DNA from 2 places in the Cupriavidus sp. HMR-1 genome. Region 2 is predicted to be linked to the other one. Evidence: predicted binding sites of a transcription regulator. Region 2 holds the regulator's gene; the other holds the start of a gene.
The links. Region 2 encodes FNR, which switches genes on or off when oxygen is low (the NO sensors DNR and NnrR bind a similar motif). Its sites were predicted from a motif close to TTGATNNNNATCAA; they were not measured.
Positions count from the first base shown of each region.

Region 1: a site for FNR is predicted at 1,950-1,963, ahead of hemN (oxygen-independent coproporphyrinogen III oxidase). Genes of this name have one in related genera too.

Region 1 is NZ_ANKP01000131.1:15,030-22,314, reverse strand. Features, by position in the region: partial or broken gene D769_RS17185 (c-type cytochrome) at 1-249, shown strand, start outside; gene hemN (oxygen-independent coproporphyrinogen III oxidase) at 386-1,888, opposite strand; gene D769_RS17175 (ABC transporter substrate-binding protein) at 2,122-3,309, shown strand; gene D769_RS17170 (ATP-binding protein) at 3,333-4,652, opposite strand; gene D769_RS17165 (response regulator) at 4,657-5,388, opposite strand; gene D769_RS17160 (UvrD-helicase domain-containing protein) at 5,714-7,285, opposite strand, start outside.
Region 2 is NZ_ANKP01000134.1:217-7,501, reverse strand. Features, by position in the region: gene ccoN (cytochrome-c oxidase, cbb3-type subunit I) at 1-401, shown strand, start outside; gene ccoO (cytochrome-c oxidase, cbb3-type subunit II) at 419-1,084, shown strand; gene D769_RS17300 (cbb3-type cytochrome oxidase subunit III) at 1,089-1,256, shown strand; gene ccoP (cytochrome-c oxidase, cbb3-type subunit III) at 1,253-2,167, shown strand; gene ccoG (cytochrome c oxidase accessory protein CcoG) at 2,223-3,752, shown strand; gene D769_RS17285 (hypothetical protein) at 3,766-4,002, shown strand; gene D769_RS17280 (hypothetical protein) at 3,999-4,244, shown strand; gene fnr (fumarate/nitrate reduction transcriptional regulator Fnr) at 4,328-5,053, opposite strand; gene D769_RS17270 (sulfite exporter TauE/SafE family protein) at 5,139-5,906, shown strand; gene scpB (SMC-Scp complex subunit ScpB) at 6,458-7,285, shown strand, end outside.

The sequences.
Region 1 (7,285 bases), on a different contig from region 2:
GCCGCTTCGGCTGAAACGGGCAAGAAGGTCTATGAACAAGTCTGCGCGGCTTGCCACGCCTCTGGTGTGGCCGGCGCGCCGAAGTTCGGCGACAAGGCCGCCTGGGCGCCGCGCCTGAAGGAAGGCATGGACGCAGTCCACAACTACGCGCTGAAGGGCAAGGGCGTGATGCCGCCGAAGGGTGGCTATGCCGGTCCGGACGCCGACGTGATCGCCGCTTCGAACTACATGGCAGAGGCCGGCAAGTAAGGCTCGAAGACCGTCACGGAGCGAGTGACAGTGACGCCGGGGGCAACCCCGGAAGTCACCCCGGCTCCACAAAAAAAGCCCGCGAATATCTCGCGGGCTTTTTTTATTGGCTCATTTGCCGAGCATCAAAATTTCTTTAAACAACGCGTGAGTAGCGCACCAGCGGGATGACCTTCGCGTCGTTGGCCGCCGGCGCTGCCGGCTTGGGACGCAGCGCGTCTTCACGCAGATAGTGGTCGAACACCATCGCGATGCGACGCACCAGCAGTCGACCCAGCGGCGTGATCTCGATCCGGTTCCGCGTGCGCCGAAGCAGATGGTCCACGGCCAGCTTGTCCAGGTCGGCCAGTTCAGCGGCGAATTTCTGCGCGAAATCGATGCTGTGCGCGGCTTCCACGGCAGGAATATCGAGCGTGCCGTTGCACATCAGCTCGCCGATGATGAACTTGCGCAGACGGTCGTCTTCCGAGGTCTCGAACCCGCGCACGATCGGCAGTTGGCCTTTGTCGAGCGCGGCGTAGTACTCGTCCGTGGTGCGCGCGTTCTGCGCGTAGTGACCCGCCACGGCGCCGATCGCCGAGACCCCGAAGCCAAGCTGGTCGTAGCCTGCGTGGGTGGCATAGCCCTGGAAATTGCGTTGCAGCCGGCCTTCACGCTGGGCAATGGCCAGATCGTCATCCGGCAACGCAAAATGGTCCATGCCGATATAGACATAGCCAGCGGCGGTCAGGCGCTCGATCGTCGATACGAGGATGTCGAGCTTTTCCGCGGCAGGTGGCAATGCGGCGGGATCGATGCGGCGTTGCGGTTTGAACACATGCGGGAGGTGCGCGTAGCTGTAGACCGACAGGCGGTCCGGGCGCATTTCCAGCACGCGGTCGATGGTTGCCGAGAAGCGTTGCGTGGTCTGGTGCGGCAGTCCGTAGATCAGGTCCATGCTGATCGAACGGAACCCAAGACGTCGCGCGGCCCGCACCACGCCGTAGGTTTCCTCGTACGACTGCACCCGGTGGATGGCCTGTTGCACTTCGGGGTCGAAGTCCTGCACGCCGAGGCTGATCCGGTTGAAGCCAAGTTCGCCGAGCAGGTCCATGCGATCGTCGCCCACACGGCGCGGGTCGATCTCGATCGCGTGCTCTCCCTCAGGCAGCAGTTCGAAATGCTTGTGCAACGCCGACATCACGTGGCGCATTTCAACGGGATCGAGGAAGGTCGGCGTGCCGCCACCCCAATGCGACTGCATGACCGCGCGGCGCTCGCCAAGCTGCTCGGCGGCCATGGCCATTTCGCGTGCCAGATAGTCGACGTAACGCGCGCTGCGGGTGTGATCCTTGGTGATGATCTTGTTGCAGCCGCAGTAGTAGCAGATGTTCTCGCAGAACGGGATGTGGACGTACAGCGACAGTGGAGCCGGCGCGTTCGCGCGGCAGGCATCCAGGGCGCGCCGGTAGGCGACGTCGCCGACTTCACCGTGAAAGCGGTCGGCGGTGGGATACGACGTGTAGCGCGGGCCATTGCCATCGATGCGGCCGGCAAGCTCGCGGAAGTCGGCGAGTGCGGTGCGATCGAAGGCGGTCGACGGGGATGCGAGGCCGGAAGGGATAGCGGTATCGAGGGTGTCGGACGTGGGGGCGGACATGATTTTGGTGCTTTCTAGGCGGAAGTACGTCCGATCCTATGCCTCGCCCGGGACTGCCATCTTGATAAGCATCAAGGCCACGTCATGCGTGCGCCCGCCAGCCCCGCCGAGGTGGGGAGCCAAGTCGCGTGCAAGTCACGGGAACGTCATGAACCGCCGATAGTCTCGGCCCGGTCTCGCTGCCCTGCGCTGCGAGACATCCTTTCCCCTCACACCGCTTCCGAACCACTGCCATGCGCCAAGCCCCACCGCAGTCGATATCGTCATGCGCGCCCGCGTCCGCAGGGCGTCGGCGCACGCTCGGCACGCTCGGCGCACTGGGTTCGCTCGGCGCGTTGTCATCACTGGCCGGGATCGCACCGCTCACCGCGTTCGCGCAGCCCGCGCCATCGGGCGCGCGCCGCCAGCTTGTCGTCGGCCAACTGGTCGATCGCACCGGCCCGCAGGCCGATCTTTCGCGCGACTACCTGGCCGGCGCGAAGGTGCTGTTCGATGCGTACAACGCGTCCAACGGCAGCCTGCATATCGTCCACGTCGCGCGCGATGCCGATACGAATCCGCGTGGCGCCACGGCCCAGGCAGTGGCACTCGCCGACAGCGAACATGCCGAGGTGCTGTTCGGGCCCGGCGATGCATTGCTGCCCGCGCTCGCAGCGTCCACCGAGCTGTCGCGCCGTGGCGTGCAGATCGTGGCACCGCTGTCGGGTCTCTCACTGAATGCCGAGAACGTCTGGTTCACCCGCGCCGACTATCAATCCGAACTGGACGCAGCGGTACGTCAGCTACGCGGCTTCGGACTGACCGCGGTAACGCTGGCGGTCTCTCCCGATTTCGCGGCGGGCACGCTCGCTGCAGGCACGCCCTGGCTGTCGCGGCTGGAGAAAGCCATGTCGGTACAGACGGTGCCGCTCACGGGCAACTTCGACGAGAGCGCGCGCCGCATTGCGGGGGGCCGTCCGGGTGCGGTGATCGTCGGCGGCGACACGCTCGCCTACGGTAGCCTGGGTCGCGCGCTGGCTGCGCAGAACTGGTACGGATTCCTGGTGGGGTTGTCGGCTGTCAGCCCGGTGTCGGCGCGTGAAATCCTCGGTACAGGCTATGCGGGCGGGATGGTGGTGACGCAGATCGCGCCGGGGCCGCAGGAGTCGACGCTGCGTGTGGTGAAAGAGCATGTCGCGCGCATGAAGCAGTATCTCGACGAGCCGCCCTCGCCCGCCACGCTGGCCGGCTACATTGGCGCCGCGTGGCTGGTGCGCGCGGCCAGCGGCATCAAGGCGCCCGGACCGGTAGAGCTGCGTCGCGCGCTGCAGACGCGCGTCGACGTTGGCGATTTCACGCTCGACTTCACGCGCGGACTACGTGGTTCGCAGTACGTGCAACTGGCACCGATCAACAAGAGCGGTGTGCCCCAACGCGCCTGAGCAATCGACGCGCCGACGCCCCGTCAGGCGCGCGGCAGCACGATGCGCACGCGCAGGCCGCCCTCGGTGCGGTTGGTCAGCGTCAGTTCCCCGCCGTGCCGCGCCACGATGTCGGCGGCGATCGCCAATCCCATTCCCACGCCACCTGTAGCACGGCTGCGCGACGACTCCACGCGATAGAACGGCTCCAGCACGCGCTGGAGTTCCGCGGGCGGAATACCCGGGCCGTTATCGGACACGTCGATGATCACGCGCTCGGCGCTGTCGGTCAGCACGATATGGGCGGCGCCGCCGTACCGGTGCGCGTTCTCCACCAGATTGACCACCGCGCGGCGCAGTTCGGCCGGGTACGCCAGCAGCGGCACGGCGGTGCCGGAAAGCCGCACGTCCTGACCCATTTCCTGGGCATCGTCGACGATGGCCTGCAGCAGTGCCAGCACGTCCACGCGCTGGCGCGGGCCGGCGGCATCGTCTCGCTCGCGCAGGTAGTACAGCGTGGCGTCAATCAGTCCGTTCATCTCGGCCAGATCCTGGCGCAGACGGTAACGCACGTTGTTGTCCTCGATGCGCTCGATGCGCAGGCTCATGCGCGTCAGCGGCGTGCGCAGGTCGTGCGACACCGCCGCCAGGAAGCGCGATTGCTGCGCCAGCTGGGTGCGGATGCGCTGCTGCATCAGGTTCAGTGCCCGGGTAGCGTCACGCGCTTCGGCTGGGCCCGTCTCCTCCTCCAGCGGTGGCGCGTGGACGTCCTGCGCCAGCCGGTTCGCACCACTGGCCAGTTGCTGCACGGGCCGCGCCAGCAGACGCGCGCCAACCCACGATGCAATCAGGATGGCCACGAGCTGGAACAACATGCCCAGGTGCGGCGGCCAGATACCTCGGATATGGAAACCGGACGGTGGCCCAGGCGGCCCAGGGGGTCCGGGTGGCATGAGCACGCCACCTTTCTGCATGCGGAATGCGTCGGGATGCAGCGGGGGCCCGTCGTTGTCGCCGTCGTCATCGTCGTCATTGGCGTTGGGCGGCGGTGGCGGTCCGTGCGGATGGCTGAGCGACGCCAACGCGCCTGGCAGTGGTGCCGGCAATGGGTGGCCGGCCGCCTCGGCTTCCGAGGCGGCGCGGCGCATCCGTTCCATGTAGCGCTCCGAACCCGGGCGCGGGAAGAACCCCTCGATCACGGTCACGCCCAGCACGTGAACGGCAAGCATGATCGCGGCCATCACGAAGAACAGCCGCACGAACATCGAATCGAAGCGCCTTCGGGGCGTCTCCAATGTGCTGGAACGCAATTCTGGCCGCACCATTGGTGGATCGTCCGCCGATGGCGGCATCTGCGCTGCCATGCCGTCAGTGCTCCACGGTGCCCGTGAAGACGTACCCTTCGCCGCGCACGGTGCGGATCAGTGCCGAGTCGCGCGGATCGTCACGCAGCTTCTGGCGCAGACGGGACACCAACAGGTCGATGCTGCGATCGAACACGTCCAGATCGCGCCCACGCGCGGTGTTGATCAGCATCTCGCGATCGAGCACGCGATTGGGATGCTCGATGAATGTCAGCAGCAGCCGGAATTCCGCGTTGGAAAGCGGCACCACCGTGTCCTCGGCATCCACCAGCTGGCGCAGCGTGGTGTTCAGTCGCCATGCCGCGAACCGGACTTCATGCCCGGGCGCGGCCGGTGCCGGACGTCGCACGTCGGCACGGCTGCGACGCAGCACGGTATGGATGCGCGCCACCAGCTCGCGCATCTCGAACGGCTTGGTCACGTAGTCGTCCGCGCCCACCTCGAGTCCCACCACGCGATCGGCCAGTTCCGCCCGCGCGGTCAGCATGATCACAGGCAGGTTGCTGGACTCCCGGATTTCGCGGCACAACGTCAGGCCGTTCTCGCCGGGCAGCGAGAGGTCCAGGATGACGAGGTCGTATTCCTGCTTCGACATCGCCGCACGCATGGCAGTGCCGCCTTCGGCACCATCGGCCTCCATGCCGAATGTGGCGAGGTATTCGGCCAGCATGGCCCGGATTTGTGGGTCGTCGTCGACGATCAGCAGGCGGATTGGCAGGGCGGGGGACAGGTCCATGGGCGAGCTTGCAGATGGGAACGGCCGCGGAACCGCGGCCGGATGGAGCACCCAATGTACCAGCTTGCCCATTACAAGCGATGCCGGTTTTGTATCAAACTTGATACGTGCTTAAAACGCCACAAGCGACGAGAGGCGGAAAAAAACGCCCCCGGTGCTGCCGCATCCGGGAGCGCTCAACAGGGAAGAAGCCGGGCTCGCATGCGCCCAGCACACACCGCAAACCGAAGGGTAGGCGCGATGTGTCGCGACAGACGCCGAGACGAAAGCGCGCACGCCAATCGTAGAGAGCCGGTCATCCCGAAGCTTGTCCGGCTTGTATCAATCACCCCGCCGCAGGCTTGCCGAGCAGCGCCTTGAGCCCGGCCAGACGATCCTTCGGGCTCATGGCCGGGGTCTCGTCCTTCGGGGCGGGGTCGTCCTCCAGCTTCATCTCGGCGATGAAACGCGACGGCTCGCACGCATACGTATCGCGGGCGCGCTTGCGCTTCTTGCACCAGCTGATCTGCAGACTGCGCTGCGCGCGCGTGATGCCCACATACATCAGGCGGCGCTCCTCCTCGATCTTCTCGTCGCCCATTTCCTCGTCCTCGCGCGAGTGAGGCAGGATGCCCTCTTCCACGCCGACCAGGAACACGTGCGGGTACTCGAGCCCCTTCGACGCGTGCAGCGTCGACAGTCGCACCGCATCGGGATCTTCCTCGCGGCCTTCCAGCATGCTCATCAGCGCCACGGTCTGCGTAAGTTCGAGCAGGTTCTTGCCTTCGTCGCCGAAACCATCGGCGGTGTCGAATCCGGTGGCCGCGCCCTCGCCTTCCGGCTCGGGACGCGTGCCCTTGCGTTTGAGCCAGTCGAGGAATTCGAGCGTGTTGGTCCAGCGTGATTGCGCCTGCCGTTCATCGAAGGTGTCGTAGAGGTAGGCCTCGTAGTGGATACCTTCCATGAGATCGTCGAGCACCACCGTGGCCGGGTCCGTCTTCGCACGATCGGCCAGCCGCACCATCGACTCGCTGAACGTGCGCAGCGGCTCAAGCTGGCGCGGCTGCAGCTTCGCCTCGATGCCACCCATCATGGCCGCCTCGAACAGCGATACCTTGGCCTGGCCCGCGAACGTGCCGAGCACTTCGAGCGTGGTGTTGCCTACGCCACGACGCGGCGTGGTGATCGCGCGGATGAATGCGGGATCGTCGTCGGGGTTGGCGATCAGGCGCAGGTAGGCGCAGATGTCCTTGATTTCGGCCTTGTCGAAGAAGCTCTGGCCGCCGGAGAGCACATACGGAATGCGCTCGCGGCGCAGGATCTGTTCGAACAGCCGGGCCTGGTGATTGCCGCGATAGAGGATTGCGTAGTCACGGAACTGCGCGCGCCGCTCGAACTTGTGCGCGGACAGCCGGAATACCACTGACTCTGCCTCGTGCTCCTCGTCGTTCATCGGGTGGATCGCGATCGGATCGCCCATGCCGTGTTCCGACCACAGCTTCTTGTCGAACAGCTTCGGGTTGTTGGCGATCACCGCGTTGGCGGCTTCCAGAATCCGCACGGTCGAACGGTAGTTCTGTTCGAGCTTGACCACCTTCAGACTCGGGAAATCGGACTGCAGCAGGCGCAGGTTGTCGAGCGTGGCGCCACGCCAGCCATAGATCGCCTGATCGTCATCACCCACTGCGGTGAATGCCGGCGCGCGCAGATGCGACCCACCGGCCAGCAGCTTGAGCAACTGGTACTGGCACGCGTTGGTGTCCTGGTACTCGTCGACGAGGAAGTAACGCAGGCGGTTCTGCCACTTCAGTTGCACGGCTTCGTCGCGCGCGAACAGTTCGGCGGGCAGGCGGATCAGGTCGTCGAAGTCCACCGCCTGGTAAGCGTGCAGCGTGGCCACGTAATTGCGATACACCAT
Region 2 (7,285 bases):
TGCACTCGGGTGCCCTGGGCTGGGTCGCGATGATCTCGATCGGCTCGCTTTACTACCTGATTCCGCGCCTGTTCGGAGAGAAGGAGATGTACAGCACGCGCCTGATCGAGTGGCACTTCTGGATTGCGACGATCGGCGTCGTGCTCTATATCGCCTCGATGTGGATCGCCGGTGTGATGGAAGGCCTGATGTGGCGCGCCACGCAGCCTGATGGCACGCTGACCTATGCGTTCGTCGAAGCGGTCAAGGCAAAGTATCCGTTCTATCTGATCCGTCTGCTGGGTGGCCTGTGCTTCCTGAGCGGCATGATCCTCATGGCTTACAACGTGGCACGTACCATCATTGGCAAGCCTGCGGTTGACGCTCCGATTCCGGCCAACCTGCCGGCTTCCGCCCACTGATCGCCGAGGACCGAACGATGTCTCAAAAACAAGGATTCTTTTCCCACGAAACGCTGGAGAAGAACGTCGGCTGGCTGATCATTGCAACCATCATCGTGGTCAGCATCGCTGGCCTGGTGCAGATCGTGCCGCTGTTCTTCCAGCACTCGACGACCGAGCCCGATCCGGGCATCACACCGTACTCGCCGCTGCGCCTGATGGGGCGCGACATCTACATCCGCGAGGGTTGCGTTGGTTGCCACTCGCAGCAGGTGCGTACCCTGCAGGCGGAGACTGAGCGTTATGGCCATTTCTCCACGGCGGGCGAGTCGGTGTATGACCACCCGTTCCTGTGGGGCTCGAAGCGTACCGGTCCAGATCTCGCGCGTGTTGGCGGCCGTTACTCGGACGACTGGCAGCGGATCCACCTGCGCAATCCGCGTGATGTGGTTCCCGAGTCGGTGATGCCTTCGTACCCGTGGCTGGAGAAGACGCAGTTGCCCACCAACGACATCCAGGCACGCATGCACGCGCTGAAGCGTCTGGGTGTGCCGTACAAGGACGAAGAGATTGCTCGTGCGCCTGAAGAGCTGGCAGGCAAGACGGAAGAAGATGCGCTGGTGGCGTATCTGCAGGGGCTGGGCCTGAATCGCCGCAACGTGCGCGTTGACTCGGCGGCGGCTCCGGCGCCGGCGAAGGAGTGATGCCATGGCGATCGTGACCGCAATTGCAACCGTCGTGTCGATGCTGACGTTCATTGGCATCTGCTGGTGGGCATGGTCGGGCGGCCGCCAGGCCGCCAATCAGGAATCGGCGATGTTGCCGTTTGCCCTGCCTGACGAAACCACAACTACAAGCCGGAACCCACAGCCATGAGCGATTTCATTTCCGATTTCTGGAGTTATTACATCGCGGCCATCGCGCTCATCGGGATCGTCTGGTGTGTCTGGCTGCTGTTTTCCCAACGCAAGATGCCGAAAGGTGTCAGCACCACTGATGACACCGGTCATGTCTGGGATGGTGACCTGCGCGAACTGAACAACCCGCTGCCACGTTGGTGGATGTGGATGTTCCTGCTGGCCTGCATCTTCGGTCTTGGTTACCTGGCGCTGTATCCGGGCCTGGGATCGTACGCCGGTATGCTCAAGTTCTCGACGCAGGGCGAGCTTGCCGCTCACCGCGAGGCCGCCGAGAAAACGCAGCACCAGATCTACGCCAAGTATCTGAGCATGGATATCAAGCAGGTGGCGGCGGATCCTGACGCACGCGAGATCGGCCAGCGGTTGTTCCTGAACTACTGCGCGCAGTGCCACGGTTCGGATGCGCGTGGCAGCCGAGGCTTCCCCAACCTGACCGACAACGATTGGCTCTACGGTGGCGAGCCGGAGACGATCCAGCAGACGATCACCAAGGGCCGCAATGGCGTGATGCCATCGTTTGCCAGCACGATCGATGCGAAGCAGGCCGGCGATACTGCCCAGTACGTGCGTTCGCTGTCTGGTCTGTCGTCGGATCCGATTCGCGCATCGCGTGGCGAAAGCACGTTCAAGTCGACCTGCGCGGCCTGCCATGGCGCCAACGGCAAGGGCAACCAGGCACTCGGCGCGCCGAACCTGACCGACAACACGTGGTTGTACGGCAGCTCGGAAGCGACCATCGTCGACGCGATCCTGAAGGGACATAACGGTCATATGCCGGCGCACGAGGAGATTCTGACGCCTGAGCGCATCCGCATGCTGACCGCATATGTGTGGGGTCTCTCGAATACGGGAGGCGCTGCAAAATGACTAACTGCCCCGGGGCCGGGCGGCGTGCCGCCCACCGGGGCGTGAGGGCAACACGATGAGCGCGCCCCTTAACGCCCCCGATCACTCGGACGATCACGCCTCGAACGATCCGTCTGCAAGCCAGTCGGCGAGCGATCGTAACGGCAACACTTGGCGTCCCGCGCCGCCCCCCAAGGGGGCCGAGACCACCGAGGAAGCGCTGTACGAGGTCCGCCGCAAGATCTATCCGCGCTCGACTTCTGGCGCGTTTTCGAGCTGGCGCGTGTGGCTGGTCATCCTGACGCAGTTGATTTACTACGGAACGCCCTGGCTGCAGTGGAATGATCGCCAGGCCGTGCTGTTCGATCTCGGCGCGCGCAAGTTCTACATCTTCGGTCTCGTGCTGTGGCCGCAGGATGTGATCTATCTCGCTGTGCTGCTGGTCATTTCTGCGCTATCGCTATTTCTGTTCACCGCCATCGCGGGACGCCTGTTCTGCGGCTATGCCTGTCCTCAGACGGTCTACACAGAGATATTCATGTGGATCGAGCGACATGTCGAAGGGGATCGCATCGCGCGGATCCGACTCGACGGCGATCCCTGGAGCCTGCGCAAGCTGCGAATCAAGGCGACCAAGCATGTGCTCTGGGTGCTGATCGCACTGTGGACGGGCTTCACGTTTATCGGGTATTTCGCACCGATTCGGGAACTTGGTAGCGAGGTCCTGCATTTCACGCTAGGACCCTGGCAGAGCTTCTGGATGCTGTTCTACGCATTTGCGACCTGGGGCAACGCCGGATTCATGCGCGAGCAGGTGTGCAAGTACATGTGCCCCTATGCGCGTTTCCAGAGCGTGATGGTCGACCGCGATACCTATGTCGTGACCTATGACGTGGGTCGTGGGGAGCCGCGTGGTAGCCGTTCCCGCAAGACCGATCGCCATGCGGCTGGTATTGGCGATTGCGTGAATTGCAGTATCTGCGTGCAGGTGTGTCCGACCGGTATCGATATTCGTGATGGCCTCCAGTACGAGTGCATCGGTTGTGGCGCCTGTATCGACGCGTGCAATCTCGTCATGGACAAGATGGAGTACCCGCGCGGCCTGATCCGATACACGTCGGAAAACGCCATGCGCAAGTCCCTGACGACATCCGACGCGCGCAAACGGCTGCTGCGACCACGCACGATCATCTATACGCTGATCTGGCTGGTTCTGGCGGCGGGCTTCGTCGCATCGCTGGCAATGCGGTCGCCGATCAAGGTCGACATCATTCGGGATCGCGGCGCGCTGGGCCGGGAAGTGGAGGGCCGCTGGATCGAGAACGTCTATCGGCTCCAGGTGATCAACACCACGGAAGCGCCGATGCGGATTCGCGTGCAGGCTGAGGGCGACGATCTGACTGGACTGACGGTCGAGTATGACAAGTCCGCCGAGGCCATGCAGCCAACGTCCAACCGGTTGTTGCCGATTCGCATTCGCGTGCCGATCGACGATGCCAAGGAAGGCACGCACAAGATCAACGTAACCGTGACGGCGGAGGGCGAGGACGGCCGAGACGCGCATATCAGGCAATCCACGAGTTTCATTGTTCCCCGCAATCTGTGATGCTGAGGGTGAAATGGCAGCAAACAAGGAGAGCGCAATGACATCCCAACAGTCCAAGCCCTGGTACAGGGAACCGTGGCCGTGGCTTTTGATGAGCGGTCCGTTGCTTGCAATTATTGGCTGCGGCGTGACCATCTGGCTTGCCAACACGCATCCGGATTTGCCGATTTCCGGCGTGGAGCGTCATGGCCTGGTCGTGGAGAAAACGGGGGCGGAGCATGTAGCGTCGCCGGCTGCGAGGCGCCCATGAGACTCCGCTGGCTGATGTGGGTACTTTGGCCGGCGTTTCTGATGGGCGGAGCGGCCACCGCCACCGTGTTTTCGGTCGTTGATCCGGGCGATCTCACGTTCTTCGGGCACCAGGTGGAAGCGTCTCGTGAGGCGGTCTACACGATTGGCTTCCTGGTGGCGTGGTTGTTTTGCGCATTGTCCAGTGGGCTGACGCTCTACACCATGCCAACCAAGCTCGAGGAGACCGACGAACTCGAGTAATGGCTCGAGTGCTGGCAGAAAGCAAAACGGCCGCACCGGGAGATCTGCTCCCGATACGGCCGTTTTCCTGGCCACGATGCCCGTTAGCAGTTTCGGCTATAGACCTGCCTGATGCCTTCCATGTCCACGAGTTTCACGTGTCGTTGGCGAATCTGAATCAGGCCGGCTTCGGCGAATCGAGAAAAGAGCCGACTCACGGTTTCGAGCTTGAGGCCAAGATAGCTGCCGATTTCTTCGCGGCTCATCCGCAGCACGAACTCGCTCGACGAGTAACCGCGCATCGACAGGCGCTCGGACATGTTGACGAGAAATGCTGCCAGGCGCTCTTCGGCACGCATCGAGCCAAGAGTGATCAGCATGATCTGGTCCTGCGAGATTTCCTTGCTCATCAGCCTCAGGAACTGCTGCTGGAGAGAAGGCAACGTGCCGGACAGCGATTGCAGGTCATCGAATCGCACGACGCAGACCTCTGTGTCCTCGAGCGCGGTGGCGTCGGACGCATGCTGCATCTCGCTGAGGCCGTCGAGCCCGACGACCTCACCGGGCAAATGGAAGCCGGTGATTTGCGTGCGTCCGTCCTCCATGGTCACGTGGGTCTTCAATGTGCCAAAGCGGATCGCATAGACTGCGGTAAGTGGTTCGCCCATGCGATAGAGCGTTTCGCCCTTATGAACACGAACGCGTTCCTGTACGAGCGTGTCCATCTTTGCGAGGTCCTGTTGCGACATGCCCACGGGAAGGCAAAGCTGGCCCATGGCGCAAGTGGAGCAACGCGGAGACATCTCGGTGACGGGAATGGAGGTAAGCAATTGATGGTGCTCGCATGAATGCGCTTGCGATGGAGGCGCGATGCAGGCATTTTACAGCGTGATGTGACGCAGAAGCGAGGAACAGTTGCCATTTGGTGTGCTTTTCAGTGTCTTTACACTTGCGTTGCTTGGTGGCGTGCATTGCGCCGCCATGTGCGGAGGAATTGCCATTGCCGTCGAGCAACGGCAATCCGGGGGGGCTGTTGCGGTCGTTAGCCTCGTGCATCGCTCGCGATTTCACTGGTGGCTGGAACTGCTGGTCATGCACGCCGGGCGTCTCACGACCTATGTGCTGCTTGGGGCGCTGATGGGAGCGGTGGGTGCGACAGTCTGGAAGCAGGACTACCTTCCAGTGCAGCGCTGGCTCTATGGCGCGGGCAGCCTGTTACTGGTTCTGACCGGGGTGTGGTTGTTGCGGGGCCGCGTCATGCGTGCAGCATGGCTCGAACGGCTGGCGGCGCGGGCTGCCTCGTATGTCGTCCGGGGCGTCGCGTCGCTGGGCATGCAGATGCCGCTTCGCTTGCGTCGGCACGCGCCCATCATGCGGCGCTATGGGATGGGGTTGGCCTGGGGGCTGGTGCCCTGTGGTATGGTGTATGGCGCACTTGCGCTGGCCTTGTTGGCTGGAAATGCGCCATCTGGGGCACTTGTCATGGCGGCCTTTGGCATTGGGACGCTGCCCAACCTGCTGGTGATCTCGGGTTTGTCGGGCTACCTGCGGCAACTGTCGCGCCGCCCCGGCGTTCGAGTGGGCGCCGCGCTTGTTGTGATCGGTTTTGGGGCGCTGGGTGTCGCACGCGCCGTCTGGCTGCCCGATACGCTGGCCAATCACGGCTTCTGCGTCGTGTTCTAGACTTTTTTGCTGGTTGCAGGGCGGGGCTGGAATGCCATACAATCGCGAAAACCACGGTATCGCGCTCCGATGCGCTCGTGGCGTCGCCGGGGCTGCATTCCCGATCTGGGATGTGTGCCCAGGGGGTCTGGGCAGGTCTGGCTTGCCGGGATCGTCCCCACAGTTCATCCGGTTCACAAGATCTGGTTCCAAAGTCCGATGGGGCTGTGTGGAGAGGTGGCGCTGGTGCCAGGCGAAGTTGCCTGGGCCGATATCGATTGTTTCTTGCCGCCTTGGCGATCTGATTGTCCAGGTGAATGTCCACCCCAAAAGGGAGAGGGTGCGACGCAAGAGGTCCGTTGACTGGCGTAGTCTGTCAGCCCCGGACGATCTCCTGCCGGAACGACCCGGCAATTCGATGCAAAGAAAATGAGGTGCACGGCTCCGCTGCGAAAAGCTGCGAGTTGGCTGCGCGATGAGATGGCGGTGGCTCAGGCCTCGCTGTATCTGCAATCTCCAGTGCTTCAGGATTCGTCCAGAAGCAGGTGCAAAGACAGGCTGCACACAATCACATGAATACCCAAGAGGCGAAGATCGTCCTCGAGACCGCGCTGATCTGTGCGCAGGAGCCATTGCGCGTTGGTGATCTGCGACGGTTGTTCGCCGACGACGTCGGTGCCGACACCATCCGGGTTCTGCTCGAAGAGCTGCGCAACGACTGGCAGCAGCGCGGGGTGGAGCTCGTGGCCCTGGCCAGCGGCTGGCGGTTCCAGAGCCGCCCCGAGATGCGCGAGTTTCTTGATCGGCTCAACCCGGAGAAGCCGCCGAAGTACTCGCGTGCCGTGATGGAAACGCTAGCGATCATCGCGTATCGCCAGCCGGTGACGCGCGGTGACATCGAAGAGATCCGGGGCGTAACGGTCAGCACGGAGGTGGTCAAGAAGCTTGAGGACCGGGACTGGATCGAAGTCATCGGTCACCGGGACGTGCCTGGTCGCCCCGCGTTGTATGCAACGACCAAGGCATTCCTGGATGATCTTGGTCTGCGCTCGCTGGATGAGTTGCCGCCGCTCGAGGATGCCCAGGCCCAGGCTCAGGCGGCTCTGCTGGATCAGCAGGCCATCGATTTCGAAGCGGTCGCGACGGCGAATCCGCCTGCTGGTGACGAGGAGGCCTTTTCGGAGGCCACCGTAGAAGTGGCTGAGACGGGTGAGCCGGCAGTTGAGCAGTTGTCGGTCGAGCCGCAATCCGAAGATCTGTCCGGTGGCGCGAGCGATGCCGCCGGCAATGAAAACGAACAGAACGACAGCGTCGCGCAGTTGCCCGAGGGTGATGGGCAAGACGATGACGCGCCGGTGGCTCTGGCCAACGGATTCCATGTGGACACAGAGTCTTCCTCG